DNA from 2 places in the Streptomyces sp. NPDC101219 genome. Region 2 is predicted to be linked to the other one. Evidence: riboswitches for the same ligand, from Rfam matches in the RefSeq annotation. Region 2 holds a riboswitch; the other holds the start of a gene.
What was found. A riboswitch is a leader RNA that binds a small molecule or an ion and turns the genes downstream of it on or off. The one in region 2 is predicted to bind cyclic di-AMP.
Positions count from the first base shown of each region.

Region 1 (4,203 bases), on a different contig from region 2:
GTACGCCGTCCTGTTCGGCGACCCGCAGCTCGCCCTGACCGCGGTGAGCCGGGTCCTCGACGTGACGGCCGAGGAGGTCCAGGAGGTCGCCAAGGCCCGCCTGCGCCCCGACAACCGCGCGGTGCTCGTCTACGAGCCCCTCGCCGCCGGGGACGAGGCACCCGCCCAGGCCGCCGCGGCCGCCGGCACCGACGAGAACGAGGAGGCGGCGAAGTGACCGAGCTCGCCACGATGGACTTCCACCCCCGGCCGCAGGCGGGTGACGCCAAGCCCTGGGCCTTCCCGGCCCCCGAGCGGGGCACGCTCGACAACGGCCTGACCGTCCTGCGCTGCCACCGCCCCGGCCAGCAGGTCGTCGCCGTCGAGGTGGTCCTCGACGCGCCCCTCGACGCGGAACCGGCCGGCCTCGACGGCGTCGCCACGATCATGGCGCGGGCCTTCTCCGAGGGCACCGACAAGCACTCCGCCGAGGAGTTCGCCGCCGAACTCGAGCGCTGCGGCGCCACCCTGGACGCCTTCGCCGACCACCCCGGCGTCCGCCTCACCCTGGAGGTGCCGGCCTCGCGGCTGGCCAAGGGCCTGGGCCTGCTCGCCGACGCCCTGAGGGCACCCGCCTTCGCCGACAGCGAGATCGAGCGTCTGGTCCGCAACCGCCTCGACGAGATCCCGCACGAGCTGGCCAACCCCTCCCGCCGGGCGGCCAAGGAGCTATCCAAGGAGCTGTTCCCCGCCGACGCGCGCATGTCGCGCCCCCGGCAGGGCACCGAGGAGACCGTCGCGAGCATCGACTCGGCGGCCGTGCGCGCCTTCTACGAGAAGCACGTGCGTCCCGCCACGGCCACCGTCGTGGTCGTCGGCGACCTGACCGGCGTCGACCTCCCGGCGCTGCTCGGGGACACGCTCGGCGCGTGGACCGGCTCGCCGGGACAGCCCCGGCCGGTGCCGCCCGTGATCGCCGACGACACCGGCCGGGTCGTGATCGTGGACCGTCCGGGAGCCGTCCAGACGCAGCTGCTCATCGGCCGCGTCGGCGCCGACCGGCACGACCGGGTGTGGCCCGCGCAGGTGCTCGGCACGTACTGCCTCGGCGGCACCCTCACCTCCCGCCTGGACCGCGTCCTGCGCGAGGAGAAGGGCTACACCTACGGCGTCCGCTCCTTCGGCCAGGTCCTCCGGTCCGCGCCGGACGGCACGGGCGCGGCCATGCTCGCCATCAGCGGCTCCGTGGACACCCCGAACACCGGGCCCGCGCTGCAGGACCTGTGGAACGTGCTGCGCACCCTCGCCGCCGACGGGCTGACCGACGACGAGCGGGACGTCGCCGTGCAGAACCTGGTGGGCGTCGCACCCCTGAAGTACGAGACGGCGGCGGCGGTCGCGAGCACCCTCGCCGACCAGGTGGAGCAGCACCTGCCCGACGACTACCAGGCCGAGTTGTACCGCCGGCTGGCCGCGACCGGCACCGTGGAGGCCACCGCGGCGGTGGTGAACGCCTTCCCGGTCGACCGGCTGGTGACCGTCCTGGTCGGTGACGCCGCGCAGATCAAGGCGCCCGTGGAGGCGCTCGGGATCGGCGAAGTGACCGTGGTGGCGGCCGAGTAGACCGCCGCGGCGGCACTCCCGCGTGGGGGCCCTGGTGACGAGAACGTCACCAGGGCCCTCTTATGCCCGAATTGAGGCGGAGGCTGCCTGTCTGCCCTGTGGCATGCGCTACAAAAACCGGGATCCGTTTGGGGATTGACCCGCCTCCCGCATAGCTTCGTGCGGGCTGTTCGTCAGGCAGTGCGCCGCGTCCGCGGCACCGGACAGTCATCGCCGAGTCCCCGTACGGCGCGAGCCAGGGGAGCCGGGGACCCACCGTCCCTGGGGTGAATCGGGCGCCCGCGCGTGTCGCGAGGGGGTCCGTAGGAGACCTTCCTGCTCCGAACCCGTCAGCTAACCCGGTAGGCGAGAGGGAAGGAAAGGACCAGCCTGTACATGGCGTTCACCCGCGCCACCGGCAAGCACCGCCGCCCCGGCCGCATCCACCGCGGCACCGCTCGTGCGGCGGGCGTCGCGGCCCTGACCGGCAGCGGCGTCGTCGGCTCCCTCGCGGCACCCGCGCTGGCCGCCGAACCCGCCGCGGCCCAGACCGGTATCACCCCCGTCATCACCCTCGGCGACACCGTCGCCGACCGGATCGACGCCCAGGCGGCCGCCCAGCACGAGGCCGCCCGTGAGGCCGCCGAGGCCGAGGCCCGCAAGGCGGCCGAGGAGGCCGCGCGCGAGAAGGCCGCCAAGGAGGCCAAGAAGGCCCGCGCCGAGAAGGAGCGCGCCGCCCGCGAGGCCGAGCGGGAGCGGCTCAACGCCTTCGTCTCGCCGATCCCGGGCTCCTACGTGTCCACCGGCTACAAGACCGGCGGCGCCGTCTGGTCCTCCGGCAGCCACACCGGTGTCGACTTCCACGCCGCGAACGGCACGCCCGTCCAGTCCGTCGGCGCCGGCACGGTCGTCGAGGCCGGCTGGGGCGGCGCCTACGGCAACCAGGTCGTCATCAAGATGCACGACGGCACGTACACCCAGTACGGCCACCTGTCGTCCGTCAATGTCTCGGCCGGCCAGCAGGTCGCCCCGGGCCAGCAGATCGGCCTCTCCGGCTCGACCGGCAACGTCACCGGCGCGCACCTGCACTTCGAGGCCCGCACGAGCGCCGACTACGGCTCGGACCTCGACCCGGTCGCCTACCTCCGCGCGCACGGCGTCTCCCTCTGACGGGTGCGCGGGCAGGCCCCGCGCCCACCCGGAACACCGCACGGCCCCGGCTCCCCGAGCCGGGGCTTTCGCGTTCCTCCGAATGTTGTCCAAAAAACAGGCATGAATGGTCCCTCGGCATCAATCAATCCGGTGAATTGCAATAGAGTCACGGAACGGACGCCTGACGACGGCGTTGCACGGGAAATAGCCGGAGGTCGCCCATGCGTGTTCCCGCACATTCACTGTGCGCCGCCGTCCGGGACGACATCGTCGCGGGAGTCCACGCGCGCGGAAGCCGGCTCACCGAGGAACTCCTGGCGCGCCGCTACGGCGTGTCCCGGGTCCCGGTGCGCGAGGCGCTGCGGACGCTGGAGGCGGAGGGGTTCGTGGTGACCCGGCGGCACGCGGGCGCGTGCGTCGCCGAGCCCACCGAGCGGGAGGCCGCGGACCTGCTGGAGATGCGTCTGCTGCTCGAACCCCTCGGTGCCGCCCGCGCGGCCCAGCGCCGTACCGACGCCCACCTCAAGGTGCTGCGCGGCCTCGTCCGCCTGGGCCAGGAGCGGGCCCGCCAGGGGAGCAGCGACGACCTGCGCTCCCTCGACGGCTGGTTCCACGAGACGCTGGCCCAGGCCGCGGCGAGCCACGCCCTGGCCTCGACCCTGACCGGGCTGCGCCACAAGATCGCCTGGATGTACGCCGTGGCGGAACCGGCCGACCCGGCCCCGACCTGGACGGAGCACGGCCTGATCGTGGACGCCGTGGCCCGCGGCGACGGGGAGCGGGCCCGGGCGGCCACCGCCCAGCACCTGGAACGGGCGCACGCCGCGCACCGGCTGCGTCCCGCCTCCGGCGCCGGACCCGCGGAGCGTGTGAGGACCTCGAAACATTCCGTCAACACACCGGGCGTACGGAATTAATACGGGCGCGGTATACAAAGAGGCGCGTAATTCGGGGGGTCCCTTTTCCTGCCCGGAAAAGGGAATGCGAAAGGCCCGCCCGGAGAACCGGGCGGGCCTTTGTGCCGATGCGGTGCGCGTCGGACGGGTGACGGTCACCGTGAAACGGGTCCGGGTGTCAGACCGTTTCGGGCAGTTCCTCGAGGCCCTCGGCGACCAGCTTGGCGAGCCGGTCCAGTGCGGCGTCCGCGCCCTCGGCGTCGGACGCGAGCACGATCTCCTCGCCGCCCTGGGCACCCAGGCCCAGGACGGCCAGCATGGAGGCCGCGTTGACGGGGTCGCCCCCGGCCTTGGCGATCGTCACCGGGACGCCTGCGGCCGTGGCGGCTCGGACGAAGATGGAGGCGGGGCGGGCGTGGAGACCCTCGGCCCAGCCGACGTTGACGCGGCGCTCAGCCATGTGATGCTGCCCTTCGCTGCTCAGGGTTGTCTAGACCAGTTTCCCATATGGTGAAGCATGCCGGCGCGGCACCTGCTCCCGCTCCGGGCACAGGGCCGGACCGCGGCCTCGGCC
Region 1 covers NZ_JBIWOK010000024.1:4,548-8,750, forward strand. The annotation lists gene ACIRPP_RS30675 (M16 family metallopeptidase) at 1-217, shown strand, start outside; gene ACIRPP_RS30680 (M16 family metallopeptidase) at 214-1,602, shown strand; cyclic di-AMP (ydaO/yuaA leader) riboswitch at 1,804-1,965, shown strand; gene ACIRPP_RS30685 (M23 family metallopeptidase) at 1,978-2,751, shown strand; gene ACIRPP_RS30690 (GntR family transcriptional regulator) at 2,955-3,650, shown strand; gene ACIRPP_RS30695 (HPr family phosphocarrier protein) at 3,808-4,089, opposite strand.
Region 1: linked by a shared signal. The riboswitch ahead of ACIRPP_RS30685 (M23 family metallopeptidase) and the one ahead of ACIRPP_RS05430 (transglycosylase SLT domain-containing protein) in region 2 are both predicted to bind cyclic di-AMP.

Region 2 (4,203 bases):
TCGCATTCCGGCAGCGGGGCCAGCGCGGCGCGCGCCTCCTTGGCGTAGCGCACGGTGTCGCGGCGGGCCTGCTCCAGGGCGGGGTGGGCGCGCAGCAGACGCAGCGCCTCGGCGTGCCGGGCGTCGTCGGTGAGGTCGGAGCCGAGCAGCTCGCACAGGGCGAGGTCGTCGGCCAGGCCGAGCCGCTCGGCCCGCTCGCGCAGCCGCAGCACCGGCAGGGTGGCGATGCCCTCGCGCAGGTCGGTGCCCGGGGTCTTGCCCGACTCGTGGGAGTCGGAGGCGATGTCGAGGACGTCGTCGGCGAGCTGGAAGGCGACGCCGAGCCGCTCGCCGTACTGGGTGAGCACGTCCACGACCGTCTCGTCGGCGCCGGACATCATGGCGCCGAACCGGCAGGACACCGCGACCAGGGAGCCGGTCTTGCCGCCGAGCACGTCCAGGTAGTGCTCCACGGGGTCCCGTCCGTCCTGCGGGCCCGCGGTCTCCAGGATCTGGCCGGTGACCAGCCGCTCGAACGCCACCGCCTGCACGCGGACGGCCTCGGGGCCGAGGTCGGCGAGGATCTGCGAAGCCCGCGCGAAGAGGAAGTCGCCGGTGAGGACGGCGACGGAGTTGCCCCAGCGGGTGTTGGCGCTGGCGACCCCGCGGCGCACCGCGGCGTCGTCCATCACGTCGTCGTGGTACAGCGTGGCCAGGTGGGTCAGCTCCACGACCACGGCCGACGGCACGACGCCCGGCGCGTAGGGGTCGCCGAACTGGGCGGAGAGCATCACCAGCAGCGGCCGGAACCGCTTGCCGCCGGCCCGCACCAGGTGCTGGGCGGCCTCCGTGATGAAGGGGACCTCACTCTTGGTGGCCTCGAGCAGCCCCTCCTCGACAGCCGTCATCCCGGCCTGGACATCGGCTTCCAGAGCCTGGTCCCGCACGCTCAGCCCGAACGGCCCGACGACGGTCACGAGGGGTCTCCTGTCTGCTGGTGTCCACTGGCGTTTACACGGTTTGTCGATAGGTCGCTGCCATCACTCAAGTCAGCGTATCCGGTCATGTTTCGATCACCGCCAGGGCCCGGGGGTACAGGCCGGGCAGGAGGCGATCAGGACCGGCCCGTTTTTGATCGGTTCATAGCAGTGGACATTCTCTGACTTTCCGGGGCGGATCGCTCCGCATTCCGGACCACACCTCGGCATGCTCACCATCCTGCCCGCCCCGACGCCCGATTTGCCGCAATTACCAAGCGAATTCCTCTTAGTGTGAAATGCGCTCCGACCCGGCGACCCGTGAGGTCGGTCACGCGCCGCCCGACACATCGACGACATCCGTACACCGCCGGTTCCCCGTTGCCCCGCAGCGAGTTGAGCCGTGGCGACCGTAAAGGATCAAGTGGCGCAAACCGCCCATGTCAAGATCAAACAGCGTTTACCGTGACCCTCGCACTTGTTCCCGGCGTGTGCTCTCGCATACGTTCCGGGCCGCCGGGCGGACGCCGAATCCTGCCGCCGCCCGCACCACCCAACGACGAACTCACTCACGCACGGCAGGAGCGGGGGACCCAGGTAAGTCGCCGGGCCGGTCACGCGCCGGAACGGCTCGGGGTGAAGCCGTGCCCGCAGGGGCACGGCCGGACACTCTCCCGTCCGAACCCGACAGCTCACCTCGCAGGCGTAGGAGAGGAACACAGACATGCCTGCATCCGGTCAGCTCCGCCGCTTCGGCAGCCGACGTCTCGCCCGCACCCTCGCCGTCGCCGGCACCGGCGTCGCCGTGGCCGCCCTGCCGCTGTTCGGCGCCTCCAACGCCGCAGCGGCCACCCCGGCCGCCGCCCCGGCCGCCGCCACCGCGGCGACGGTGTACCCGAACAACCTCGACGGCTGGATCCGCGAGTCGCTGTCCGTCATGGCCCAGCACGGCATCCCCGGCTCCTACGAGGGCATCCACCGCAACATCATCCGCGAGTCCTCGGGCAACCCGCAGGCCATCAACCTGTGGGACTCCAACGCCGCCAAGGGCACCCCGTCCAAGGGCCTGCTCCAGGTCATCGACCCGACCTTCGCCGCCTACCACGTGCCCGGCACCGTCTACGACCCGTACGACCCGGTCGCCAACATCACGGCAGCCTGCAACTACGCGGCCGACCGCTACGGCTCGATCGACAACGTCTTCGGGGCCTACTGAGCCACCACCCTCCCTGCGGCGGGCAGGGACGCATCACCCGGGGCGGACGGGTGCGGCACGTGTTGGGGCACGTGCGGCACCGGCCCCCTGCCGAACAGTCGCTCGAGGACGACGGCCACGCCGTCGTCCTCGTTCGTCGTGGTGACCTCGTCGGCCACCGCCTTCAGCTCGTCGTGGGCATTGGCCATCGCCACCCCGTGGGCCGCCCAGTCGAACATGGGGATGTCGTTGGGCATGTCGCCGAACGCGATCGTGCCCGCCGGGCCGACCCCCAGCCGCTCGGCGGCCAGCGCCAGCCCCGTGGCCTTCGTGATCCCGCACGGCTGGAGCTCCACCGTGCCCGGTCCCGACATCGTGACTGTGGCCAGCGAGCCGATCACCGAACGCGCCGCCGCCGCCAACGCGTCGTCCGACAGCACCGGGTGGCGCAGCAGCACCTTGCTGATCGGCCGCTCCCACAGATCGGTCCGCCGCCCCACCCGCACGGCGGGCAGCGTGGGGTGCGGCATCCGGTAGCCCGGCTCGATCAGCGTGAGCCCGTCGACCCCGTCCTGGTCGACCGCCGCGTACACCTCGCCCGTCTCCGCCTCGATCTTGCCGAGCGCGGTCTCCGCGAGCTCCCGGTCCAGGGTGACCGACCACAGCAGCCGTTCCGTCCCGGCGTCGTACACCTGCGCGCCCTGGCCGCAGACCGCGAGCCCCGTGCAGCCGAGGTCCGCGAGCAGCGGGCGCACGCGGGGGGCCGGGCGCCCCGTCACCACCAGATGCCGGGCACCGGCCCGCCCGGCCCGTGCGAGCGCGGCGAGGGTCCGGTCGGACAGGGTGTCGTCGCCGCGCAGCAGCGTCCCGTCCAGATCGGTGGCGATGAGCGAGTATGCGGTGGGTGCGGCCATGATCAGAGAATACGGACAGCGCACCCGTCCCCTTCACCGCCTCCGCCCGCCCCGGCCCCCGCCGCCGCCCGGCGCCGGCCCCACGGCCCGCCCGTCCCGGCTCCTCCCGGCCACGGCCGGGTCGTACCCGGTTGACGGTTTGTGCACCATTTGGCAATAAGAGGCGACGCGGCCTACCGGGCACGGTTCCCCGGCGGTACCTTCCAAGGGTCCAGGGGGGACTTGATCGGGGGGTCAGGTGAGCAGTGGACGCACGCGTGTGCTGAGGCCCGAGGAGCTCGGCGAGGGGGAACGGGAACGGTGGCGCGAGCTGCGCGCCACGGCGGACACACCACGCAATCCGTTCATGGAACCGGAATTCACCACGGTCGTGGGACGGGTACGGCCGCGCGCCCGGGTCGCGGTGGTGTACGAGGGCGCGGACCCGGCCGGGTTCCTGCCGTACGAGCACGGACCGTGGGGGCAGGGCCGGGCGATCGGCCTGGGGGTGTCCGACTGCCAGGGAGCGATCCTGCCTCCCGGGTCGGCGGTGGACCCCCGTGAACTGCTGCGCGCCTGCTCGGTGTCCAGCTTCGCCTTCGACAACCTGGAGGCGGACCAGGGGCTGTTCGTGCCGTACGCGGCCGAGGAGCACGCCACCTACGTCATCGACGTGGAGAAGGGGTACGAGACCTACGAGTCCGTGCTGCGCACCCAGTCGCCGAAGTTCCTGAAGACCACGCTGGCCAAGGAGCGCCGGCTCGGCCGCCAGGCCGGCCCGGTCCGGTTCGTCTTCGACGAGCGCGACCCGGCCGCGCTGCGCACGCTCATGGAGTGGAAGTCGGCGCAGTACCGCAGGACGGGCCGGCGCGACCGGTTCGCGCAGGAGTGGATCGCCCGGCTGGTGGCCCGGCTCGCGGAGACCCGGTCCGCCCAGTGCACGGGCACCCTGTCGGTGCTCTACGCCGGCGGCCGGCCCGTCGCCGCGCACTTCGGCCTGCGCTCGGCCACCGTGCTGGCCTGCTGGTTCCCGGCCTACGACCCGGAGTTCGCGAAGTACTCGCCGGGGCTGGTGCTGCACCTGCGGATGGCCGAGGCCGCCGCTGCCGAGGGGGTGGGCCTGCTCGACATGGGGCGCGGCCCGGCGGAGTACAAGGAC
Region 2 covers NZ_JBIWOK010000002.1:468,584-472,786, forward strand. The annotation lists gene ACIRPP_RS05425 (polyprenyl synthetase family protein) at 1-956, opposite strand, end outside; cyclic di-AMP (ydaO/yuaA leader) riboswitch at 1,513-1,675, shown strand; gene ACIRPP_RS05430 (transglycosylase SLT domain-containing protein) at 1,681-2,172, shown strand; gene ACIRPP_RS05435 (HAD family hydrolase) at 2,166-3,065, opposite strand; gene ACIRPP_RS05440 (GNAT family N-acetyltransferase) at 3,325-4,203, shown strand, end outside.